2 regions of the Pseudomonas gorinensis genome follow, and region 1 is predicted to be linked to the other one. Evidence: predicted binding sites of a transcription regulator. Region 1 holds the regulator's gene; the other holds the start of a gene.
What was found. Region 1 encodes FliA, which starts transcription of late flagellar genes. Its sites were predicted from a motif close to CTAAAGTTTNNNNNNNNNNNGCCGNTAA; they were not measured.

Region 1 (7,869 bases):
GGCGGTGTCGAGCTGACGGCTGCCCTGGATTACACCCCTTCGGCGCTGGCCCCGCGCGTGCCGAACATGGAACTCGAAGACGAGCTGCGCAAGACCGCCTCGCGCATTGTGTCGGCCCAGGCTGAGCTGAGCATGCGGGGTGACAGCGATGCCACCACCAATCGCCAGTTGTTCGCCGGCTTGCCGCTGACCGCTGCCGAGCCGCTGGTCGAACCTACGTTCAAAGAACCGCCACGTCCTGCAGCGCCCGCGCCGGCTGCCGCAGTCGACCAGCGCGTGTTCGATTCGATGCGCTTTGAACTCAACGGCCTGCGTGAATTGCTGGAAGTGCAGTTGGGCTCGCTGGCCTGGACCCAGTTGCAAGGCAGCAAACCGCACCAGGCTAACCTCTGGCGTCGCCTGCAACGCATCGGCCTGTCTGGCCCGTTGTCCCGCGACCTGTTGGCGCTGACCACCGAAATCGAAGAACCTCGCCAGGCCTGGCGCATGTTGCTGGCCCACCTGGCGCGGATGATCGCCACCCCGGAAATCGAACCCCTGGAAGAGGGCGGCGTGATCGCCATGGTCGGCCCTGCCGGCATGGGCAAGACCACCACCCTGGCCAAGCTGGCGGCCCGTTATGTGCTCAAATACGGCGCTTCGAATATCGCGCTGGTGAGCATGGACAGCTACCGTATCGGCGCCCAGGAGCAACTCAAGACCCTGGGTCGCATCCTCAATGTGTCGGTGACCCACGTCGACCCGGGCCAGTCGCTGGCCAACGCGCTCGACCCGTTGCTGCGTAAACGCGTGGTGCTGATCGACACCGCGGGGCTGCAAGCCAGCGACCCGGCCTTGCGCCTGCAACTGGAAAGCCTGGCCGGGCGTGGCATCAAGTCTAAAAATTACCTGGTGCTTGCAACCACCAGCCAAAAACAAGTTCTTACCGCTGCGTACCATAGCTACAAGCGCTGCGGGCTGGCCGGCTGCATCCTGACTAAGCTTGATGAAACGGCGAGTCTGGGCGAGGTGTTGAGCCTGGCCATCAGTCATGAACTACCGGTCGCCTACCTGACCGACGGGCCGCGGATCCCGGATGACCTGCATCTGCCGCGCCGTCATCAGTTGGTCAGCCGTGCCGTCAGCGTGCAAATGCAAGAAGAGCCTAGCGAGGAAGCGATGGCCGACATGTTCGCTGACCTCTACCACAACCCGGCAAAACGGGTGGGTTGAGTCAGTATGAACACCGTGAAATGTATCTACATCGATGGTCTGCAAGCGATTCACGCGGCCAAGCCATGTAGCCTGCGTCTAAGCAAGACAAGGTAAAGAAATAAAATGGGCAGCATGCATCCCGTACAGGTGATCGCGGTGACCGGCGGCAAAGGTGGCGTCGGGAAAACTAACGTGTCAGTGAATTTGTCCCTGGCGCTGGCAGAGCTTGGCCGTCGCGTCATGCTGCTGGATGCTGACCTGGGGCTGGCGAATGTCGACGTTCTGCTGGGACTGACGCCCAAACATACCCTCGCCGATGTGATCGAGGGCCGCTGTGAGCTGCGTGATGTGCTGCTCCAGGGCCCCGGTGGGATCCGTATCGTACCGGCCGCCTCGGGCACCCAGAGCATGGTGCACCTGAGCCCGGCGCAGCATGCCGGTCTGATCCAGGCGTTCAGCGATATCGGCGACAACCTCGACGTGCTGGTGATCGACACCGCCGCCGGGATCGGCGAGTCGGTGGTCAGCTTCGTGCGCGCCGCGCAGGAAGTGTTGCTGGTGGTCTGCGATGAACCAACCTCGATCACCGACGCCTATGCCCTGATCAAACTGCTTAACCGCGACTACGGCATGAACCGCTTCCGCGTGCTGGCCAACATGGCCCAAAGCCCGCAGGAAGGCCGCAACCTGTTCGCCAAGTTGACCAAGGTCACGGATCGCTTTCTCGATGTCGCCCTACAATACGTCGGCGCAGTTCCCTATGACGAGTGTGTGCGCAAGGCTGTGCAAAAGCAGCGTGCAGTCTACGAAGCGTTCCCTCGTTCGAAATGCGCCTTGGCGTTCAAGGCTATTGCTCAGAAGGTCGATACTTGGCCGTTGCCCGCTAACCCTCGGGGGCATCTGGAGTTTTTCGTCGAGCGATTGGTGCATCAGACGAGCGCAGGACCCGTGCTATGACAGCGACCGGCTACAACGCCTACAAGAAGTCCGCCCGTGACAGTCAGGGTGAGTTGATCGAGCGTTACGCGCCTTTGGTCAAACGCATCGCCTATCACTTGCTGGCACGCCTCCCCGCCAGTGTCCAGGTCGAAGACCTGATCCAGGCCGGCATGATCGGCCTTCTCGAAGTGTCGACCAAATACGACGCGAGCAAGGGCGCGAGTTTCGAGACGTATGCGGGTATCCGTATCCGTGGCGCGATGCTCGATGAGGTGCGTAAAGGCGATTGGGCGCCGCGTTCGGTACACCGCAATACGCGCATGGTCAGTGACGCAATTCGGTCAATTGAAGCAAAAACCGGTCGCGACGCTAAAGATCATGAAGTTGCGGCCGAACTCCAATTGAGTCTCGACGATTATTACGGGATTTTGAACGATACCTTGGGCAGCCGCCTGTTCAGTTTCGACGACCTGTTGCAGGACGGCGAACACGAAGGGTTGCACGAGGACGGCGCGAGTACGCATATGGAGCCGTCGCGTGACCTGGAGGATGAACGCTTCCAGGGCGCATTGGCCGACGCAATTGCCAATTTGCCGGAGCGTGAGCGACTGGTGTTGGCGCTGTACTACGACGAAGAGCTGAACCTCAAGGAAATCGGTGAGGTCCTGGGGGTCAGCGAATCGCGTGTCAGCCAGCTGCACAGCCAGTGCGCGGCCCGCTTGCGGGGGCGATTGGGAGAGTGGCGCGCGCGCTGACAGGCAGTGTGGGGACACTGCAGACGCAACCGCGAGGGCCTTGGCCGCCGCGGGGGCTAACCGTGGTGCCCTGGGCAGTCCTTTTTGTGTAACGCCTGTTGATTGAAATGGCGCGTCCAGGTGCTGGGCGCGTTTAAGACTGCTTGGAGGTCGAATTGGACAAGAACATGAAAATCCTCATCGTTGATGACTTCTCAACGATGCGGCGGATCATAAAAAACCTGTTGCGTGACCTTGGGTTCACAAACACGGTCGAGGCGGATGACGGCCTTACGGCGATTCCGATCCTCAACAGCGGGAGCATCGACTTTCTGGTAACCGATTGGAACATGCCGGGCATGACGGGTATCGACTTGTTGCGCCACGTGCGTGCCGACGAAAAACTGCGCAGCCTTCCCGTGCTGATGGTGACCGCCGAAGCCAAGCGTGAACAGATCATCGAAGCCGCCCAAGCCGGGGTTAACGGCTATGTGGTCAAACCATTCACTGCGCAGGCCTTGAAAGAGAAGATCGAAAAAATCTTCGAACGCATCCACGGCTAATGCTGCCACGGGGGAGCTATGGAGCAAAAAGAATCATCGCAGGCCGACTTTGAGTCGACCCTGAAAAAACATGCTCACCAGCTGGTCGACAGCCTTGAAAAAGGCCAGTTCGGCGATGCGGTGCAGTTAATCCATCAGCTCAACCAGACCCGTGACCGCGGCCTGTACCAGGAGGTGGGCAAGCTCACACGCGAGCTTCACAGTGCGATCGTCAATTTCCAGATTGACCCGCACATGCCTCAAGCCGAAGAGATTTCGCAGATCACCGACGCCACCGAACGCCTGTCCTATGTGGTCAGGCTGACTGAGGCAGCGGCCAACCGCACCATGGACCTGGTGGAAAACGCCACGCCCCTGGTCAACGGCATGGCCACGGAAGCCCAGGCGCTGAGCGTTGACTGGGGTCGCTTCATGCGCCGTGAAGTCGGCGCAGAAGAGTTTCGTGAGCTGGCCCGTCGGGTCGAAGGGTTCCTGTCACGCAGCGAGCAGGAAAACCGTACGGTTTCCAGCAACCTCAATGACATTCTGCTCGCCCAGGATTACCAGGACCTGACCGGTCAGGTGATCAAGCGTGTGACCCAGTTGGTCACCGAAGTGGAAAGCAACCTGCTCAAATTGGTACTCATGGCCGGCCAGGTCGACCGTTTCGCCGGCATCGAACATGACCGCGAAGCGATCCTCTCTGAAAAAGATCCACAAAAACATCTCGCCAAGGGTGAAGGTCCGCAGATTCATGCCGATAAACGTGAAGACGTTGTGTCAGGTCAGGATGACGTAGATGACCTGTTATCCAGTTTAGGCTTCTAAGGAGCACACCCATGAGCTTCGGCGCCGATGAAGAAATCCTTCAGGATTTCCTTGTAGAGGCCGGCGAAATTTTAGAGCAACTGTCCGAACAACTGGTCGAGCTGGAAAGCCGCCCGGATGATGCGAACCTGCTCAATGCAATTTTTCGCGGTTTTCATACTGTAAAAGGGGGCGCCGGCTTCCTCCAGCTCCATGAGCTGGTGGAGTGCTGCCACATCGCCGAAAACGTGTTCGACATCCTGCGCAAGGGTGAGCGTCACGTTGACTCGGAGTTAATGGATGTAATCCTCGAAGCGTTGGATGCGGTCAACGGCATGTTCAGCGAAGTGCGCGAACGTGCCCCGATCACCGCCGCCACCCCGGAACTGCTGGCCGCCCTGGCGCGCCTGGCAGAACCTGCCGACACCTCGGCCGCGCCCGTGGTGGAAGCGGCGCCGGAGCCGGTGGTCGAAGCCGAAGCGGATGTCACCGACAGCGAGTTCGAGCAGTTGCTCGACTCTCTCAATGCGGTCAAGGCCGAGGCTGAAGCACCGTCGGCCGTACCCGCACCCGCGGCCGCTGCGCCTGCCGAGCCGACCAGCGAAGACATTACCGACGCAGAGTTCGAATCCCTGCTCGACCAGTTGCATGGCAAAGGCCAGTTCGCGGCTGATGCCGTGGCCACTGCGGCTGCCCCGGAAACGCCGGCGGCAACGGCCAGTACCGATATCACCGACGACGAATTCGAAGCGTTGCTCGACCAGTTGCATGGCAAGGGCACCTTTGCCGCCGATGCCTTGCCGGAAGTCGCGGCCACTGGCGCGGCGCCGACGCCAGCTGCACCGGGCGCCGCTGCGGCCCCTGCTGACGACGGCTTGATCTCCGATCACGAATTCGAAGCCCTGCTCGACGAATTGCACGGAAAGGGCAAGTTCACCGAAGTGGCCCCGGCTGCTGCGACGACTGCCACCCCCGTGGCCGCGAAACCGGCACCGGCCAAGGCCGCCGCGCCTGCTGCCGCCAAACCGGCGCCAGCCCCAGCGCCAGCCGCCGCGGCCGCCGCGCGTGCGCCTGCCGCTGCCGTAGCCGACAAGCCTGCCAGTGAAGCCGAAACCACCGTACGGGTCGATACCGCACGACTGGACGACATCATGAACATGGTCGGCGAACTGGTGCTGGTGCGTAACCGTCTGGTGCGCCTGGGCCTGAACAGCGGCGACGAAGCCATGCAAAAGGCTGTGTCGAACCTCGACGTGGTCACGGCTGACTTGCAGACCGCCGTGATGAAGACGCGGATGCAGCCGATCAAGAAAGTCTTCGGCCGCTTCCCACGCCTGGTTCGCGACCTGGCTCGCCAGCTCAAGAAAGAAATCAACCTGGAACTGGTGGGTGAAGAAACCGACCTCGACAAGAACCTCGTCGAGGCCCTGGCCGACCCGTTGGTCCACTTGGTGCGCAACGCCGTCGACCACGGCGTGGAAACCCCGGAAGAACGCGAAGCCTCGGGCAAGTCCCGCAACGGCAAGGTGATCCTGGCGGCGGAGCAGGAGGGCGACCATATCCTGTTGTCGATTACCGATGACGGCAAGGGCATGGACCCGGCGATCCTGCGCAATATCGCGGTCAAGCGTGGCGTGATGGACAAGGACGCCGCCGACCGCCTGACCGACACCGAGTGCTACAACCTGATCTTCGCCCCAGGCTTCTCGACCAAGACCGAGATTTCCGACGTGTCGGGCCGTGGCGTGGGCATGGACGTGGTGAAGACCAAGATCAGCCAGCTCAACGGCTCGATCAATATCTACTCGACCAAGGGCCAGGGCTCGAAAATCGTCATCAAGGTGCCGTTGACCCTGGCGATCATGCCGACCCTGATGGTGATGCTGGGCAACCAGGCCTTCGCCTTCCCACTGGTCAACGTCAACGAGATCTTCCACCTCGACCTGTCACGCACCAACGTGGTGGACGGCCAGGAAGTGGTGATCGTGCGCGACAAGGCGCTGCCATTGTTCTACCTCAAGCGCTGGCTGGTGGCATCGGCTGCCCATGAAGAGCAGCGCGAAGGCCACGTGGTGATCCTTTCGGTGGGCACCCAGCGTATCGGCTTTGTGGTCGATCAACTGGTGGGCCAGGAAGAAGTGGTCATCAAGCCTTTGGGCAAAATGCTGCAGGGAACCCCGGGCATGTCGGGCGCGACCATCACCGGTGACGGTCGGATCGCGCTGATTCTCGATGTTCCGAGCATGCTCAAGCGTTACGCCGCACGGCGTATTTGATTCTGGTGGGGCAGGGCGGTATTGCCCGTCCCGCCTAACGGAGTGTTTATGGTAGTCAAGGTCCTGGTGGTGGACGATTCGGGTTTCTTCCGCCGCCGCGTCTCGGAAATTCTTTCCGCCGATCCAACCATCCAGGTGGTCGGTACGGCCACCAACGGCAAAGAGGCGATTGATCAGGCCATAGCGTTGAAGCCGGACGTGATCACCATGGACTACGAAATGCCGATGATGGATGGCATCACGGCAGTCCGGCACATCATGCAGCGCTGCCCGACCCCGGTATTGATGTTCTCCTCGCTGACGCACGAAGGCGCCCGGGTCACCCTGGATGCGCTGGATGCTGGCGCGGTGGATTTCCTGCCGAAGAACTTCGAAGACATCTCGCGCAACCCCGAGAAGGTCAAGCAGATGCTGTGCGAGAAGGTGCACAGCATTTCCCGCAGCAACCGTCGCAGCCTGTTCAGTGCGCCTGCACCGGCACCCGCAGCACCGGTCGCGCCCCCGGCTGCGCCCACCAGCACCGCGTTCGGTCGTCCGGCCCCGGCGCCTGTTGCCCGGCCAGCCGTGGCCCCGGCCCGTGCGTCGGCGCCCAGCGCCTATTCGCCAGCGCCCAAGCGCAAGGCTTATAAGTTGGTGGCCATTGGCACGTCCACCGGCGGCCCGGTGGCGCTGCAACGGGTATTGACCCAGTTGCCGGCCAACTTCCCGGCGCCGATCGTGTTGATCCAGCACATGCCTGCGGCCTTCACCAAAGCGTTCGCTGAACGCCTGGACAAGCTCTGCCGTATCAGCGTCAAGGAAGCCGAGGATGGCGACATCCTGCGCCCTGGCCTGGCGCTGCTGGCGCCGGGTGGCAAGCAGATGATGGTCGATGGCCGTGGCGCGATCAAAATCCTGCCAGGCGATGAACGCCTCAACTACAAGCCGTGCGTGGATATCACCTTTGGTTCGGCGGCCAAGTCCTACGGCGACAAAGTTCTGGCGGTGGTCCTCACCGGCATGGGCGCCGACGGCCGTGAAGGCGCGCGGTTGCTCAAGCAGGGTGGCAGTGCGATCTGGGCCCAGGATGAAGCCAGCTGCGTGATCTATGGCATGCCCATGGCCATCGTCAAGGCGGACCTGGCCGACGCCGTCTACAGCCTCGACGACATCGGCAAGTATCTGGTGGAGGCTTGCCTCTGATGGATGTCTTGAGCCTGATCGGTATCACCATGGCGTTTGTCGCGATCATCGGCGGCAACTACCTCGAAGGCGGTCACCTCGGCGCATTGGCCAACGGCCCGGCGGCCTTGATCGTGATTGGCGGTACCGTGGGCGCCGCGTTGCTGCAGTCGCCCTTGAGCTCATTCAAGCGCGCCATGCAGATCCTGATATGGA
Region 2 (7,869 bases), 3.4 Mb from region 1:
GAGGTGTTCCATGGATATCATCGAAACGATCAAAGAGCAGATTGCCAACAACACCATTCTGCTTTACATGAAGGGCGCCCCAAACGCTCCGCAGTGCGGTTTCTCCGCGAAGGCGTCCCAGGCCGTCATGCAGTGTGGCGAGAAGTTCGCCTACGTGGATATCCTGCAAAACCCGGAAATTCGCGCCAACCTGCCTAAGTACGCCAACTGGCCGACATTCCCACAGCTGTGGGTTGACGGTGAACTGGTCGGCGGCAGCGATATCATCACTGAAATGGCCGCTGACGGTTCGTTGCAGACGCTGATCAAAGACGCAGCGGCAAAAGCGGCAGCCAAGACTGAAGCTTGATGCTGGTGTAAAAGCGCGTAATAAAAAGCCCCGCTTCTCCTGAGAGAGCGGGGCTTTTTTGTACCTGTCGCTAAGGGTTATTCACCCATCTGCGATTGCAGGTAGTTCTCCAGGCTGACCTTGTCGATCAGACCCAGTTGGGTTTCCAGCCAGTCGATATGTTCTTCTTGGTCTTCCAGGATATCTTCCAGCAGTTCACGGCTGCCGAAGTCGCCTTTGGTTTCACAGTGGGCAATGGCGGCCTTGAGGTCGCTGTGGCTCTTGCGCTCGAAGCCCAGGTCGCTGTTGATCATTTCCTGGGTGTGTTCGCCGATGTTCAGCTTGCCCAGGTCCTGCACGTTGGGCAGGCCTTCCAGGAACAGGATGCGCTTGATCAGCGCGTCGGCGTCCTTCATGGCCTTGATCGATTCTTTGTATTCGCGTTTGCCCAGCTTTTCGAGGCCCCAATCGTCATACATGCGTGCATGCAGGAAGTACTGATTGATCGCGACCAGTTCATTGCCAAGGATTTTATTGAGTTGCTGGATGACTGAGATGTCGCCTTTCATGACTGGGGTCCTGCCCTGTAATAGCTGTATATAGGGCGGAGTTTGAGTGTCGAAACCCCTACTGTCAAACCTAAGTTATTGAATAATAAATGAAAATTAATAGGAATAAGAATGTTTGTGTTCCGCGTCTTGACGCTAACTAATTGAAATACGGGCATAAAAAAACCGGACACTCTGTCCGGTTCTTTAAAACACGCTTATTTAAGCGTGTGTAAATTCTGCTGAGTAGGGGAGCGCGGCCTGGGCTGTTTGCAGCTGCGTCAGGGTTTCCCGTACCACTTGCTTGGCGAGGCAGGCGCATTTGCCGCATTGGCTGGCAACGCCGGTGGTTTCACGCACTTCTTTGTAGCTGCAGCAACCTTCATAGATTGCTTCGCGGATTTGTCCGTCGGTGACGCCAGTGCAGAGGCAGACATACATAAGGGAGAACCGTCGCGGGTTGAGGCTTAAGTGCGATGGATCTTAATGTTAACGAGAATGATTGTCAAAGTAGAATCGTAGGTCTTTAGGCTAAACGCCCGCGCGCTGACGAACGGTTTTTTCAGTGTATGATGTTCGGTCTTCACGAAGCGTGACTGCGTCACAGGTCTGTCGCTTAGGTGCGACAGACTCGAGCCCGGTCCTTTTACTTCAATCGTCACCCCTACATCAGGAGATAACCCATGAGCGTACTCGTCGGTAAACAAGCCCCGGATTTCGACGTCCCAGCCGTCCTCGGCAATGGCGAAATCGTTGACAGCTTCAAATTGTCTGAAGCCATCAAAGGCAAATACGGCCTGGTGTTTTTCTACCCGCTGGACTTCACCTTTGTCTGCCCTTCGGAACTGATCGCCCTGGATCACCGCATGGCCGATTTCAAGGCGCGCAATGTTGAAGTGGTCGCCGTTTCCATCGACTCCCATTTCACCCACAACGCCTGGCGTAATACTGCCATCAATGATGGCGGCATCGGCAAAGTCCAATACACCATGGCTGCCGACATGAAGCACGACATCGCCAAGGCCTACGACGTTGAGTCCGAAGGCGGCGTGGCTTTCCGTGGCGCGTTCCTGATCGATGACAAGGGCGTTGTGCGCTCGCAGATCATCAACGACCTGCCGCTGGGCCGTAACATGGAAGAGCTGATCCGTCTGGTCGACGCCCTGCAATTCCACGAAGAACACGGCGAAGTCTGCCCTGCCAACTGGAAAAAAGGCGATAAAGGCATGAACGCTTCGCCTGAAGGTGTTGCGGCTTACCTGACCGAGAACGCTGGCAAGCTGTAAGCCAGATTCCGGGTAAAAAAAACCGGCCTGAGAGGGCCGGTTTTTTTATGCGCGGGCGATGAACTCAGTCGCTGAAGTCTTCCCAGCCACCCATCTGTTTCCAACGGTTGACGATACCGCAGAACAGTTCGGCGGTCTTTTCAGTGTCGTAGCGGGCCGAATGGGCTTCGCGTCCGTCAAAGTCGATACCGGCCGCCTGGCAGGCTTTGGCCAAGACGGTCTGGCCATAGGCCAGGCCGGCCAGGGTCGCCGTGTCAAAGCTGGAGAACGGGTGGAACGGGTTGCGCTTCATGTCCAGGCGTGCCACTGCGGCGTTGAGGAAGCCCAGGTCGAAGCTGCTGTTGTGACCCACCAGGATCGCGCGTTTGCAGCCATTGGCCTTCAATGCCTTGCGCACGCCACGAAAGATATCGGTCAGCGCCGCTTCTTCACTGACTGCCATGCGCAACGGGTGATCAAGCTTGATCCCGGTGAACTCCAGGGCCGCGGCTTCGATATTGGCGCCTTCGAACGGTTCAACCCGGAAGAAGTGCGTGTGTTCCGGGAACACGAAGCCCTGTTCATCCATGCCAATGGTGGTGGCCGCGATTTCCAGCAGGGCATCGGTGGCGCAGTTGAAGCCCCCGGTTTCTACGTCGATGACAACCGGCAGATAGCCGCGAAACCGCTCGGCCATCGGGTGACGGGAACCGCCACCGCTATGTTCGTGTTCGTCGTCGTAATGGTCTTCACTCACTTGCTTTCCTCCAGCAGGCGCCAGCGCAGTGTTTCACCGGCGCGCAGCGGGATAACAGTCAGCTCGCCAAACGGCAGGCTGGCAGGGGCGGTCCAGTCTTCACGGACCAGGGTAATGCGATCGGTATTCGCCGGCAGGCCATAGAAACGTGGACCGTTGAGGCTGGCGAAGCCTTCGAGCTTGTCCAGGGCATTGCGCTGTTCGAATGCTTCGGCATACAGCTCGATGGCGGCATACGCGGTGTAGCACCCGGCACAACCGCATGCGGCTTCCTTGGCGTGCTGGGCATGGGGAGCCGAGTCGGTACCGAGGAAGAACTTCGGGTTGCCGCTGGTGGCGGCGTCCAGCAAGGCCACCTGGTGGGTATTGCGCTTGAGAATCGGCAGGCAATAGAAGTGCGGCCGAATCCCGCCCACCAGCATGTGGTTGCGGTTGTAGAGCAGGTGATGCGCAGTGATGGTCGCGCCCACGTTGGCCGAGGCCTCGGTGACGAACTGCACGGCATCCGCCGTGGTGATGTGTTCGAACACCACCTTGAGCGTGGGGAACAGCTCGACCACGCGGCGCATGTGCTCGTCGATGAAGATCTTCTCGCGATCGAACACGTCGACGTCGCCACGGGTGACTTCACCGTGGATCAACAGCGGCATTCCAACTTCAGCCATGGCCTCGATGGCGGGCAGGATCTTATCGATGCTGGTCACGCCTGAGTCGGAGTTGGTGGTTGCGCCCGCCGGGTACAGCTTGGCGGCGTGCACGAAACCGCAGGCCTTGGCCTCACGAATTTCTTCGGGCTGGGTGCGGTCGGTCAGGTAGAGCACCATCAGCGGTTCGAAGCGGCTGCCGGCCGGCCGCGCAGCGAGGATACGCTGGCGATAGGCGTCGGCTTGCTCGGCATTGCGCACCGGAGGTACCAGGTTAGGCATGATGATGGCGCGGCCAAACGTACGCGCTACATCGGCCACGGTTTGGGGCAACGCAGCACCATCGCGAAGATGAATATGCCAGTCGTCGGGACGCAGCAGGGTCAGGCGGTCGGACATTGGGGATTCCAGGCGGGTCAATCTGGTGGGAATGCTACCGGAAAAGACTCTTGCAGGCACTCGCTATCAAGTTTTGCAGGATGCGACCGATATCCCTGGGTATGCCTTAACGATGTATGACGCTTTGAAGTGTTGTAGAAACCAGTGGAGCCTCCCGTGCGCCAGCATTATCTAGCCCTGCTCAGTGTGTTCGCCAGCCTGCCTGCGATGGCCCTCACGTTCCAGACACGTCTGGAAAATATTGAGTGGAAGGTGGAAGGCGACCAATTCGAGTGCCGCCTGACCCAGCCGATCACCGATTTCGGCTCGGGTGAGTTCGTGCGCCGGGCCGGCGAGCAGGCCACGTTCCGTTTGAAAGCCTACAGCGGCGCGTTGGGCGCGGGCTCGGCCACGTTGCTGGCGGCCGCTGCGCCCTGGCAACCGGGCCGGGGCGATATCAACCTCGGCGCCGTGCACGCGGGCAGTGGCGATGTTCTGTTCAACAGTTCCCAGGCCCAGGCCGGGCGCCTGTTCACCGGTTTGCTCGAGGGGCGCAGCCCGACCGTGCGGCATTACGCCCGCGAGGGCGGCTATTCGGAAATTCGCCTGTTACCGGTGAAATTCAACAAGGCCTATAACGACTATCAACTGTGCACCGCCAAGCTGTTACCGATGAATTACGATCAGGTCAAACAGACCGAAATCGGCTTCCCTGGTGGAGGCATCGAACTGGATGCTGCGGCCAAGCGCAAGCTGGCGGTGATTCTCGCGTTCATGAAAGCCGACCCGACGGTGAACCATATCGAGTTGAACGGCCACTCCGACAACAGCGGCAATCGCCTGACCAACCGCGATGTGTCGCGCCGGCGTGCCCTGGCGGTGATGGACTACTTCAAGGCCAATGGTATCCAGGAGTCGCAGATCACGATGCGCTTCCATGGCGAAAGCTACCCCCTGGCGCCTAATACCAACGCCGCCAACCGCGCCCGTAACCGCCGCGTGAACATTCAGCTCGAGCGCGTTGCCGTTCCGGACAAAACGGCGCCCCAGGCCAAGGCCCCCAGCAACCCTGCTGCCACGTCATAAGGTGCGACCATCGGTCGCTCGGTCGACATAATCTGTCGCTTTATCTTCATTTGCTGTCGCGCCCCTGTAAATTCACGGTTTTGGTCGGTAGAATCGACGCCTTTCCGTAAAACCCCGTGGAGTGATGGCATGGCCGACGTAAACAAGGTCGTTCTCGCGTATTCCGGCGGCCTGGACACTTCGGTGATCCTCAAGTGGCTGCAGGATACTTATAACTGTGAAGTGGTGACCTTCACCGCTGACCTGGGTCAGGGCGAAGAGGTCGAACCTGCACGTGCCAAGGCGCAAGCCATGGGCGTGAAAGAGATCTACATTGACGACCTGCGCGAAGAGTTCGTCCGCGATTTCGTTTTCCCGATGTTTCGCGCCAACACCGTCTACGAAGGTGAGTACCTGCTGGGTACTTCCATCGCACGCCCGCTGATCGCCAAGCGCTTGATCGAAATCGCCAACGAAACCGGCGCTGACGCCATTTCCCATGGTGCCACCGGCAAGGGCAACGACCAGGTACGCTTCGAATTGGGCGCCTACGCGCTGAAGCCTGGTGTGAAAGTGATTGCTCCTTGGCGTGAGTGGGACCTGCTGTCCCGTGAAAAGCTGATGGATTACGCTGAAAAGCACGCGATCCCGATCGAGCGTCATGGCAAGAAGAAATCCCCGTACTCGATGGATGCCAACCTGCTGCACATCTCCTATGAAGGCGGCGTGCTGGAAGACACCTGGACCGAGCACGAAGAAGACATGTGGAAATGGACCGTCTCCCCGGAGAACGCTCCCGACAAGCCGCAATACCTGGAACTGACCTACCGCAACGGCGATATCGTCGCGCTGGACGGTGTCGAAATGACCCCGGCCACCGTGCTGGCGACCTTGAACCGTATCGGTGGCGCGCACGGTATCGGCCGTCTCGACATCGTCGAGAACCGCTACGTGGGCATGAAGTCCCGTGGCTGCTATGAAACCCCGGGTGGCACCATCATGCTGCGCGCTCACCGCGCCATCGAATCCATCACCCTGGATCGCGAAGTGGCTCACCTCAAAGACGAGCTGATGCCCAAGTACGCCAGCCTGATCTACACAGGCTACTGGTGGAGCCCTGAGCGCCTGATGCTGCAACAGATGATCGATGCTTCCCAGGTCCACGTGAACGGCGTTGTACGTCTGAAGCTGTACAAGGGCAATGTGATCGTTACTGGTCGTAAGTCGGATGAATCGCTGTTCGACGCCAATATCGCCACCTTCGAAGAAGATGGCGGCGCCTACAACCAGGCGGACGCGGCAGGCTTCATCAAGTTGAACGCACTGCGCATGCGCATTGCGGCCAACAAGGGTCGCAAGTTGTTCTGAGTCTTTAAGATGGTGTGAAAGATGGCCCCTTTTTCAAGGGGCCATTTTTTTTGCCTTGAAAAAGGTGGGAACCCCATATGTTTAAGCAGTGTTTAATGCGGAATTTTAAGCGCTTAAAAAGTTGAGTTTGCGGGCGTAGCTGTTTTTAAAGGTATGAATGAATTATTTACACCTGATCAGGAACTATGTCTTACAGAAAGTTCACTCACAAAAGTGCGGGGCAGTTGTAAGACGCAGAAAGTTCTGTAGGAAAATTAGGGTGTAAGTAGATATGTTAAATGGAACTGAAAGAGTCAGGCTTTTTTTGCCAGCTCGTACGCGTGAAGGCGACAAACAAGGGGCGTTTCCTGAAACTCCTGTGCGCCACGTTTACCTTCACCCCCTTATGTATTGGATATTTCACTCAAAATATGTGTGCCCCCGGAAAGGTCTGAAAGGCTCCATAAAACTCGATACATCCGCGTTGGTGATTTTTTGTAGGTTAATTCCTATCTGGTTGTGGGTTGGGTCTCTGCTTGCTGTTGCTCAGGGGGGAATGCTATGCCAACTAGGAAACGACTAGGCTATTGTGCTTGCTCTGAATAATTCGAACAGCGAAATTGGACTTTCTCATGAATAAAGTGCTGATCGTGGATGATCATCCCGTCATTCGTCTTGCTGTGCGTATGCTAATGGAACGCCATGGTTATGAGGTCGTTGCCGAGACCGATAACGGTGTCGATGCGTTGCAACTTGCGCGGGAGCATATGCCGGACATTGTCATACTGGATATTGGAATTCCCAAACTGGATGGTCTGGAAGTTATCTGTCGACTGTCCTCCACCAAACAGGCCACGCCGTTCAAGGTGCTGGTGCTGACATCGCAGGCACCCGGGCATTTCTCCATGCGTTGCATGCAGGCAGGGGCGGCCGGCTACGTGTGCAAGCAGCAGGACCTGACCGAGTTGCTGAGTGCTATCAAGGCGGTGCTCTCCGGCTACAGTTACTTCCCGAATCAGGCGCTGAACTCGGTACGTTCCACCATGGGCAACGCCAGTGAGGCGGACATGGTCGAGCGTCTCTCCGGCCGGGAGATGATGGTATTGCAGCAATTGGCGCGTGGTAAAACCAACAAGGAGATTGCCGATGGCATGTTCCTCAGCAACAAGACCGTGAGTACTTACAAAACGCGCTTGCTGCTCAAGCTCAATGCACGCTCCCTGGTCGACTTGATCGAGTTGGCCCAGCGCAACGGGCTGGTATAGGGGAGGGCGTCATCAAGGTAGATCGGCAGAAAAAAGCCTCCGCAAGGGAGGCTTCCGGCCGTCATCGGCTCTATCAGAGGTCGAAATCGTAGTCGGCCAGCTGTTTTTGCAAGCGTCGCTCTTCCAGGAGATTGTCGATAGTGCGGCGTTTGCTTAGATTGGTCTTGGCCACCTCTACTACAGGTGTTTCTGCCCCGTCGTCATCCGACTCAACGAGGTCGTCATCCACTTCCAGTTGTTCTTTGCCAGTGCTCATAAGGTTAACTCCGGGC

Region 2: AB7933_RS07565 (flagellar protein MotY) is a predicted target of FliA. The motif match lies at 4,007-4,034, and genes of this name have one in related genera.

Annotation. Positions count from the first base shown of each region.
Region 1 covers NZ_CP167125.1:5,321,695-5,329,563, reverse strand. The annotation lists gene flhF (flagellar biosynthesis protein FlhF) at 1-1,212, shown strand, start outside; gene fleN (flagellar synthesis regulator FleN) at 1,318-2,151, shown strand; gene fliA (RNA polymerase sigma factor FliA) at 2,148-2,888, shown strand; gene AB7933_RS24040 (chemotaxis response regulator CheY) at 3,056-3,430, shown strand; gene AB7933_RS24035 (protein phosphatase CheZ) at 3,449-4,237, shown strand; gene AB7933_RS24030 (chemotaxis protein CheA) at 4,249-6,492, shown strand; gene AB7933_RS24025 (protein-glutamate methylesterase/protein-glutamine glutaminase) at 6,541-7,674, shown strand; gene AB7933_RS24020 (flagellar motor protein) at 7,674-7,869, shown strand, end outside.
Region 2 covers NZ_CP167125.1:1,677,876-1,685,744, forward strand. The annotation lists gene grxD (Grx4 family monothiol glutaredoxin) at 11-349, shown strand; gene bfr (bacterioferritin) at 427-897, opposite strand; gene AB7933_RS07545 (bacterioferritin-associated ferredoxin) at 1,099-1,317, opposite strand; gene AB7933_RS07550 (peroxiredoxin) at 1,560-2,162, shown strand; gene rnt (ribonuclease T) at 2,227-2,898, opposite strand; gene pyrC (dihydroorotase) at 2,895-3,941, opposite strand; gene AB7933_RS07565 (flagellar protein MotY) at 4,098-5,006, shown strand; gene AB7933_RS07570 (argininosuccinate synthase) at 5,136-6,353, shown strand; gene AB7933_RS07575 (response regulator transcription factor) at 6,965-7,597, shown strand; gene AB7933_RS07580 (PA3496 family putative envelope integrity protein) at 7,671-7,853, opposite strand.